DNA from 3 places in the Rhizobium sp. NPDC092011 genome. Region 2 is predicted to be linked to each of the others. Evidence: predicted binding sites of a transcription regulator. Region 2 holds the regulator's gene; each other region holds the start of a gene.

What was found. The regulator PhoB, encoded in region 2, activates phosphate uptake and scavenging genes when phosphate is short. The targets are predictions, from matches to a motif close to TGTCATNNANCTGTCAT.
Positions count from the first base shown of each region.
Region 1: the regulator PhoB is predicted to act here: its motif matches at 1,116-1,132, upstream of ACIQJ2_RS14490 (toxic anion resistance protein).
Region 3: the regulator PhoB is predicted to act here: its motif matches at 1,463-1,479, upstream of phnF (phosphonate metabolism transcriptional regulator PhnF).

Region 1 covers NZ_JBIVSO010000002.1:1,260,950-1,264,228, reverse strand. Annotated here, with positions in the region: gene ACIQJ2_RS14500 (RidA family protein) at 1-121, opposite strand, end outside; gene ACIQJ2_RS14495 (cell envelope integrity EipB family protein) at 257-1,084, shown strand; gene ACIQJ2_RS14490 (toxic anion resistance protein) at 1,294-2,373, shown strand; gene ACIQJ2_RS14485 (substrate-binding domain-containing protein) at 2,378-3,279, shown strand, end outside.
Region 2 covers NZ_JBIVSO010000006.1:192,252-195,530, forward strand. Annotated here, with positions in the region: gene pstB (phosphate ABC transporter ATP-binding protein PstB) at 1-746, shown strand, start outside; gene phoU (phosphate signaling complex protein PhoU) at 798-1,511, shown strand; gene phoB (phosphate regulon transcriptional regulator PhoB) at 1,544-2,227, shown strand; gene ACIQJ2_RS23755 (GcrA family cell cycle regulator) at 2,395-2,919, opposite strand.
Region 3 covers NZ_JBIVSO010000001.1:1,077,105-1,080,383, forward strand. Annotated here, with positions in the region: gene ACIQJ2_RS05015 (carbohydrate ABC transporter permease) at 1-21, opposite strand, end outside; gene ACIQJ2_RS05020 (extracellular solute-binding protein) at 32-1,279, opposite strand; gene phnF (phosphonate metabolism transcriptional regulator PhnF) at 1,503-2,261, shown strand; gene ACIQJ2_RS05030 (acyltransferase family protein) at 2,524-3,279, shown strand, end outside.

The sequences.
Region 1 (3,279 bases), on a different contig from region 2:
GGCCCGAGAGGTAGAGGAGATTACCGCTGATGACATAGGGAACGTAGTTGGCGGCCGGTGCTGCGGCCTGCGGCAAAACGATGCCAAGTTCCTTCAGGCGACCCTCTATTGCGTCGGACATTTTCATCTCCCGTTTTGTTGTAAAAACTTCAAAAATCCGGCATCAAGACTAAATTCCGTCAATCGGAACAGGCAGCCTCGTTTCAGCCGAAAGCGTTCTTATAACATCGCGTGCGAGTCCAACAGGAGATAATGAATGTTCCGCTCGAGTATTGCTGCCACCGTTGTTTCGGGGCTGGGCATTCTGTCACTGGGGACCACGGCTGCTCATGCGGCCGGCCCGAGCGGCTTGATCGCGCACCGCGCCGTCTATGATCTGGAGCTGAAGGATGCTCCCGATCGCTCCGGCATTGCCGGCATGTTCGGCCGCATGGTTTATGAGTTCAACGGTTCCGATTGCACCGGCTTTACCACCAACTTCCGCTTCGTGACGAAGATCGACACCGGCGACTCCACCCGCGTCAGCGATCAGCAGACCACCACATTCGAAGATCTCGGCAAGCGGATCTTTCGCTTCGAGACCAAGTCATACACCGACAGCCAGCTCGACAAGGACGTGCGGGGCGCTGCGGTCGACGACCAGAAGGGTATAAAAGTCGATCTCACCCAGCCGCATAGCAAGCAGGTCGAGTTGATCGAGAGCCGTTTTCCGACGGAGCATATGCTCGACATCATCCACAATGCCAAGCTCGGCAAGAACTTCTTCGAGGCGCAGGTCTTCGATGGCTCCGACGATGGCGACAAGCCACTGATCGCCACCACTGTGGTGGGTAAGGAGCAGACGCCGGCGAAGGACGATCCCGACGCCGCCAAGGCGGGTGCTTTCGCCACCACGGCCTTCTGGCCGGTCACGGTCGCTTATTTCAACGAGAAGTCCACCGGTGACGCCATGCCGGTCTACCGCATGTCGTTCAAGCTCTATGAGAACGGCATAACCAGGGATCTCACCATGGATTACGGCGATTTCTCCTTGACCGGCAAGCTCACCAAGCTTGAGGTCCTCGACACCAAGGCATGCCAGTAGCTCTCCGCCAGCGCGCCAGGCGCGAAACTATCGTCATAAAACTGTGATCCAAGTTTCACTATTGTGTGAAACGGTCGGCACGCAGGGGTGAGTCTATTTCACACCTGTGCCGATCTGGAATTGTGGTGGGGCGCGCGGGGGAATGATCGTCTTGGGGGCGATTGAAAATTTGCGGTCGGCTCCGTGTTATCGACGAGAAAGCGCGACCTATGAGCAATGCCGATATCCCAGCCGCTTCCCACGAGACGCTGCCGGCTGTAGCCGCTGACCCGGCGGAGATCGCCCGTATCGGCGATACCATCGATCTGACCGATCGGGCCGGCATCTCCGTGTACGGCGATCGCGCACAGCAGTCCGTCTCGGATTATTCCGACCGTATCTTGCGCGAGGTCCGCAACCGCGATCTCGGTGAAGTCGGCAAGCTGCTGACCGATATCATCGTCAAATCCAAGAAGCTCGATCCGGCCTCGCTGAAAGACGAAGGATTCCTGTCGCGGATGTTTTCCTCGTTCAGGGCGCGTCTGGAGCGCTTCAAGGAGCAGTTCGAGGATGTCGCCGGCCAGATCGATCGCATCGGTCTTGAGCTTGACCGCCATAAGGATGTTCTGCGCCGTGACATCGCCCTTCTCGATGATCTGCATGAGGAAACCAAGCAGTCCATCCTGCAGCTCGACGCCTATGTGGAAGCCGGCAAGACCTTCGCCGACCGTTTCCGCACGACCGAACTTCCGCGCTTGAAGAGTGCTGCCGACGCCGCCTCCGCCAATCCAGGCGGCGGTATGCTGGAGGCGCAGATCTATCAGGACAGCCTGCAGGCGCTCGATCGTCTCGAAAAGCGGGTCTTCTATCTGCAGCAGGCGCGCCAGCTCGGCATCCAGCAATTGCCGCAGATCCGCATCGTGCAGGCCGGCGACGAGACCCTGATCGAAAATCTGCAAGCCACCTCGGCGCTGACGGTGCCGGCCTGGAAGCAGAAGATGGTGATCCTGCTCGGCCTTACGCAGCAGAAGTCCGCGCTGGAATTGCAGAAGACGGTGACCGACGCCACCAACGACATGATCCGCCAGGCATCGAAGATGATGAAAGATCAGGCGATTGCCATCGAACAGCAATCGCAGCGCGGTATCGTCGACATCGACACGCTCGCCGCCGCCAACCGCGACCTGATCGACACGATCGGCGGCGTGCTGAAGGTGCAGGAGGATGGCCGCGCCAAGCGCGCCGAGGCCGAGCAGCGGATGCAGAAAATGACCATTGAGCTCAAGAAGGCCATGATCGAGGCGCGGTGACGTAATGATGATCCGCACATTCGTGACCGGTCTGACGCTCATGGCAGCAATCGTGCTGAGCGGTTGCGACGTCGGCGGCCAGGGGCCGAAATTCTCGATCGTCTCCGGCTCGGAGAATACGGTCCTTCAGCCGATCGTCGAGGAGTTCTGCAAAGAGAAGAAGGCTGCTTGCAGCTTCTCCTACGAGGGCACTTTGGATATCGGACTTGCTCTCCAGAGCGAGAAAGGTGTCGATCAGGATGCCGTCTGGCCGGCATCGAGTGTCTGGGTCGACATGTTCGACGCCAAGCGCCGGGTGAAGTCGCTTACATCGGTCGCGCAGATGCCGGTCATTCTCGGCGTGCGCAAATCCAAGGCAGATGCGCTCGGCTGGACCGGCAAGCCGGTTTACATGAAGGATATCTTGGCGGCCGTGAAGAACGGCTCGCTGAAGTTTCTCATGACGTCGGCCACTCAATCCAATTCCGGCGCCAGCGCCTATCTCGGTATGTTGTCGAGCGCGCTTGGCAACAAGCCTGTCATCGAGCCGGGGGATCTCGACAAGCCCGAGGTTCGAGACGCCGTGCGTTCGCTCCTTGCTGGTGTCGAGCGTTCTTCCGGCTCTTCGGGCTGGCTCGCGGATCTCTATACGGATTCGGCGCGGAAGGGCGTTCTCTACGACGCCATGTGGAACTACGAGGCGGTCCTCAAGGAAACCAACGACAAGCTGGTGGGCATGGGCAAGGAGCCGCTCTATGCCATCTATCCAGCCGATGGCGTCGTGGTTGCCGATTCACCGATCGGATTCGTCGATCACGGGCGAGGGCAGGAGGTGGAGACCTTCTTCAACCAGCTCGCCGAATATCTCCGATCCGCTCCGGTGCAGAAGCGCATCGCTGATACGGGCCGCCGCATTCCGCTTGCTGA
Region 2 (3,279 bases):
TGATCGGCCAGGACGTTTCGGTCTTCTATGGCGAAAAGCGTGCGCTCTTCGACGTCAATCTGAATATTCGCGCCAATACGGTCACGGCTTTGATCGGCCCGTCCGGCTGCGGCAAGTCCACCTTCCTGCGTTGCCTCAACCGCATGAACGATACGATCGAGACATGCCGCATCACCGGCAAGATCACGCTCGACGATCAGGATGTCTACGATAACAGCATCGACGTAGTGGAGCTGCGCGCGCGCGTCGGCATGGTTTTCCAGAAGCCCAATCCGTTTCCGAAATCGATCTACGAGAACGTCGCCTATGGCCCGCGCATCCACGGCCTGCATCGGTCCAAGGCCGATCTCGAGCACATCGTCGAAACCAGCCTGCAGAAGGCCGGTCTCTGGGGCGAGGTGAAGGATCGGCTGCACGATGCAGGCACGAGCCTCTCTGGCGGACAGCAGCAGCGCCTGTGCATCGCGCGCGCGGTTGCCGTCAGCCCGGAAGTGATCCTGATGGACGAACCCTGCTCGGCGCTGGATCCGATTGCAACGGCAAAGGTCGAAGACCTCATCCACGAGCTGCGGGAGAATTTTACCATCGTCATCGTGACGCATTCCATGCAGCAGGCAGCCCGCGTTTCGCAACGCACCGCAATGTTCCATCTCGGCCATCTGGTCGAGGAGAACGACACCGATAAGATGTTCACCAATCCCGACGATTTCCGCACGCAGGATTACATCATGGGCCGTTTTGGTTGATGATGTCAGGCGCGCGGCTCCCTTCACACAGTTCACCTTGAGGATAGAAAAATGGTCTCCACTCACATTCTCTCTGCCTATGACGAAGACCTGAAGTTCCTGACGCGCCGCATTGCCGAAATGGGCGGTCTGGCCGAACAGATGGTCAGCGACAGCGTTCGCGCATTGGTTCATAGCGATGCCGCTCTCGCACAGAAGGTCATCTCCGACGACGTCGTTCTCGACCATGCCGAGCGCGAAGTCGGCGACAAGGCGATCGTCACCATCGCACGTCGTCAGCCGATGGCGGCTGACCTGCGTGAGATCATGGGTTCCATCCGCATCGCCTCCGATCTGGAGCGCGTCGGCGATCTTGGCAAAAACACTGCAAAGCGCGTCATCGCCGTGCAGGGCACCGGCGTTCCGCGCCGCCTTGCTCGCGGTATCGAACATCTTTCCGAACTGGCGCTCGGCCAGCTCAAGGAAGTGCTCGACGTCTACGCCACCCGCTCGCCGGACAAGGCCGTCTCGATCCGCGAACGCGACGAGGAAATCGACGCGATGTATACCTCGCTCTTCCGCGAGATGCTGACCTACATGATGGAAGATCCGCGCAACATCACCACCTGCACGCATCTTCTTTTCTGCGCCAAGAACATCGAGCGCATCGGCGACCATGCCACCAACATTGCCGAGACGATCTATTACATGGCGACCGGTGCTCAGCCCGAGGGCGAGCGTCCGAAAGACGATACCGCCAACACCGTCGGCGCGGTGACGGAATAATCTGGAAGCGAAGACAAGGAGACCAAAGGCGCATGGTTCCAAGAGTTGCTGTTGTAGAAGACGAGGAAGCGCTGAGCGTTCTGCTGCGCTACAATCTCGAGGCCGAAGGCTTCGAGGTCGACACGATCCTCAGAGGCGATGAAGCCGAGTTGCGTCTCCAGGAGCGCATCCCCGATCTTCTGATCCTAGACTGGATGCTCCCCGGCGTGTCCGGTATCGAGCTCTGCCGCCGGCTGCGCATGCGGCCGGAGACGGAGCGCCTGCCGATCATCATGCTGACGGCCCGCGGCGAGGAAAGCGAGCGCGTGCGTGGCCTTTCGACCGGCGCGGACGATTACGTCGTCAAGCCGTTCTCGACGCCGGAGCTGATGGCTCGCGTCAAGGCGATGCTGCGGCGAGCCCGCCCGGAGGTTCTCTCCACGGTGCTGCGTTGCGGCGATATCGAGCTGGATCGCGAAACCCATCGCGTTCATCGCAAGAGCCGTGAAGTGCGGCTGGGTCCGACGGAATTCCGCCTGCTGGAATTCCTGATGTCCTCGCCGGGCCGCGTCTTCTCGCGCTCGCAGCTGCTAGACGGCGTATGGGGGCACGATATCTATGTCGACGAACGCACCGTTGACGTTCATGTCGGCCGCCTGCGCAAGGCGCTGAACTTCTCCAATATGCAGGATGTCATCCGTACCGTTCGCGGCGCGGGCTATTCCATGGAGGCCTGAGCGGCACATCCTTGTGTTGGGGGCGCTCAGGCATCAACATAGCGGCGGAAACAGAAAACGGGCCTCGAGGGGCCCGTTTCTTTGTCTGAATGCTTGGATCGTCGCTCGGTATTTTTGTTTTACGCAATTCCGGACGGAAAACCGCTTCGCACTTTTCCTGCAATTGCTTAACCGTTGTTCCGCCGACGCTCATTCACCGGCTGATACGCCATGCGCTGATGGTAGGTGCAGTATGGTGAGGAATCCGGGCTGTCGTTGCCGCAGAAGTGGAAATCGTCCTTCAGCGGGTCGCCGACGGGCCACTTGCAGGTGCGTTCCGTCAGCTCCGTCAGGCCGAGGCGACGAGAGATCGGAACGACGACGTTCGAAGCCGGACGATAGGTAATCTCGTTGACCGCATCGACCTCGATCTCTTCCTTCAGCATGGTTGCGCCCTGCTGGCGGGTAACCGTGCGGGTTGCGACACGCGAAGTGTAAGCCGGGGCCCGCGGCGCCGAGGCGCTGCGCTTCGGCGTGCGAGCAGCCGTCGCCGTGCCACCCGCCTTCGCTCGGCCGGGAAGGTTCAGGCGATGCACCTTGCCGATGACGGCATTACGGCTCACGCCACCCAGTTGCGCCGCGATCTGGCTGGCGCTCAACCCTTCGGACCATAGCTTTTTCAGCTTCTCGACGCGTTCGTCTGTCCAGTTCATGCCCTGTCTCCGCTGTCGCGTTTCCGGTGGCAGAATCCTTCACCATTGCCTCGAATGGGAACGAGGCACGAAACGCTTTAAAATTGTGGTGACTAGTTCCGCCGCATGCAGTCTAGCAATTGGTTTTTAACCTAGTGTGAGGCTGACTCCGTGACAAGAGTCGCGCGAATCTTGAGGAATCGATTTCGGGGTTTTCCCCAACTTGCTGCCCCGGCGTGGCATTTCTGCAATACGCGGTGGCGAACGTAATCCTTTTGCGCTGAAGCGTTTTCTCGCACTTGCTAAATCGCCAGTTTTGTTGACATCGCGGTGCAAAACATCAATAGTGCCTGGGCCGCCGCAAGGCGGCATTTTTGATTT
Region 3 (3,279 bases), on a different contig from region 2:
CGATTTGAAACGAAATGGCATGATGCGAGGCCTATGCCGAAATCAGTCCTGCGAGCTCGTCATGAGCGCCCTTGATGCCGTCGGCAACCGTCGTTTCCTTGAGCAGCATGCGCGAAACCCATTTGCGCCATACGGCCTGACCTTCGAGACCGCGCTTGCCCGGCCAGATCGTTTCTGCGGTCAAACCGTCCGCCAGCTGTGCGGCTGCGGGCTTCATGAACTCGTTGATCAGCGGAATGTCGTGCTGGGACGTGTTGAGATAGCCGGTCTGGGACCACAGCGCCTGCCCCTCCTTCGAAGCGCAGAATTCGAGGAAGGCGAGCGAAGCTTCCGCCTGCTCCTTGTTGCGCGTGTAGACGGCGAGAAAATTGCCGCCGCTGTTCATCTTGCGTGGATGCCCGGAAAGACCGGGGAACTTCGTCGTGATGGCCTTCGCAGCACCGAACGGGAAGGTGATGGCCGATGTCGAGCTCGTCGTGCAGATGGCCAGCGCGCCCGACTGGAAGGCAGCGACCTGCTCCTTGTCGCTGACGGGCAGCCAAAGGCCCTCATGGGCGGGAGCGCAATATTCGCTCATGCCGGCAATTGCTTCCGGGCTGTTCAGAGCAAGCTTGCCATCGGGATTGATGATGAAGCCGCCGGCGTTCTGGATGAAGGACTGGCTCGTCCATTCGTTGTTGGACAGCGAAATCGGTGAACGGTAGGTCGGATGCTTTCCTTTCAGGGCCGCATCGAGCTTGCGTGCGCTCTCGTAGAGCCACTTTGTATCCGGCGTTTCCGGCAGGTTTGGATCGAGGCCAGCTGCCTTCCACATCTCGCTGTTGATATAGGTGATCGGCGTCGACATGGCCCAGGGCAGGCCGATAACTGCGCCGTCGATTGTGACCAGCGGCAACACGGACGGACGAAAATTGGCGAGGATCGCCTCTGCCTTCGCAGCATTGATCTCGCGCAGATCGCGTGCGCCGAGCGTGCGCTTGGCGAAATAGCCAAACTTCCAGCCGGTGATCATCATGGCTGGCGGGCGACCGGCCGCGACGCTGGCGACCGCCTTGGCGGTGACGGCTTCATAGTCGCCGTCGAACCGGTTGGTGACGGTTACGCCGAGATTCTTTGCATTGAATGCGTCGACGACTTTCTGGAAGGGCTTGTCGGCGCCCCATGTGCTCGATATTTCGATCGCGGCGTCGGCTGACCGCGCCTTGCCGGCCATTGCGATGGATGTGCCGATGACTGCGGTCGTACCCGCGATGAATTGCCGACGATTAAGCGCTACCATTATATCCTCAATATTCGAATGATTAATAAAACATCCGAATATTCATCTAGTGGCGGTGGGTGACACTCATGTGAAGATCTGGTGGCCTAACTATAAAATATGAGAGGGAAATTCGGCTTTGATAATCCTATTCCAGATATCGATCGCCGGACAGTGATTGAAAATCAATGCTGGAGCCGATATATGACATTCGAATGACATCATAGAATCCGGATGGGCGCGCATGGAAAAAAAACTGCTGCATGGGCAATGGCAACAGGTCGAGAGCGATATCGCCGAGGATATTCTGACCGGCCGCCTGTCACCCAAGGCGCAGCTTCCCACCGAGGCGGATCTGATGGAACGCTTCGGTGTCGGTCGCCACACGATCCGGCGGGCGATTTCACGGCTGGAAAGCCGAGGGCTCGTGTTGGTGGAGCAGGGCCGTGGAACTTTCGTGAGGGACAGCCGCCTCGACTACCGCCTGTCCGAGCGCACTCGGTTTTCCCAGAATCTGCTCGATCAGGGCAGGGAGCCGCTTGGGCAAGCGATCCATGAGGAGGTGGTTCCCGCCTCGGAACTAATTGCGGAGGCCTTGCGGCTTCCCCACGGCGAGCCGGTCTATCATATCGTCAGACGCGGTTTTGCCGATGAAGAGCCGATAAACTATTCGCACGCCTATTTTCCTGTACGCCGTTTTCCCGGTTTCGATGAGGCGCGGCGCAGCGGGCGAAGCGTGACGCTTATTCTGGCTGAGTACGGCATCCCCGATTATATCCGCCTGCGCACGGATATCATCGTGCGCTTGCCGACGAGTGAGGAAGCAAAGCAACTAAATCAGTCTGCGTCGCAGCCGGTGGTCGCGCTCAGGAAGGTGGACGTGGACCTCAAGGGCACGCCGATTTCCTATTCCGAATCCATATGGCCGGGGGAACGTGTGCAGTTTTCCATCGACAATACCAGCCAGCTTCTGGATGTGCTCGCACGCGGCGAGGCGAGCTGAATCGCATTCCGTCCGTTGGCCAAAAGGTTCGGGGAATTCTCCCGCCGATAGCTTGTTTTCGCAGCATTCGACTGTGCTTAACGGAAGAGTAACCATACTTTCAAGCAAAGCCGCCGATTTATACGCACGGCGAACAGTTGTTATATCGTGTGAGGTACGGAATAGAGATCCAAGGGAGTAAATACTGGGATTTCTGGTGGAGCCTTCTCGAAAAATACCTGGTAGTCGCGCCGCCGGCACCGAATCCGGCAATCCTTCTCGCGTGATTTCCAATCTCCAGGTCCTGCGTGCGCTGGCCGCCTCGTCCGTCGTGGTTGCCCATGCTATGCATGAGACCGCAAGCCTGTCCGATACGGCGGGTCGCCTGCCGATTGACGGCGCCATCAATTGGAACCTCGGCTTCGGGGTGGACATATTCTTCGTGCTATCGGGTTTCATCATGACCCATACCGCCGCTGCCGAGTTCGGCAAAAGCGGTGCCCCGCTAAATTTCTTCTTGCGGCGGTGTGCGCGGGTGGTTCCGCTTTACTGGTTGTTGACCAGCGTGCTGTTGCTCGGTGCCGCTATTGCGCCGTCGTTGCTCAACGTGCCGATCGGCAATGTCTCGCATATATTGGCATCCTATTTCTTCATTCCTTCCGGCCGTGGGATTGATGAGATCAGACCCGTGCTCGCTCTTGGCTGGACGTTGAACTACGAGATGTTGTTCTACGTATTCTTCGGGCTGGCGCTCATGTTGCCGATCCGGCTTGGAATCTTCTGGCTCTCGGTGCTGATGGCGGGGTTGGCACTCATCGGTAATCTGGTTTCTGCACAGCAGGTGCAACTGGCTTTCTGGACGAACCCCATCATTCTGGAATTCCTGTTCGGCGTCTATGTTGCGTTGATCTTTCGTAGCGGCCTGCGGATCGGCATCTGGCCGGCTCTAGGCTTGATGGCGATTGGCCTTCTCGGCTTCGTGCGATTTTCCACCGGCTGGGACGATGGAACCTTGCCGCAATTCCTGCGAAGCGGATTG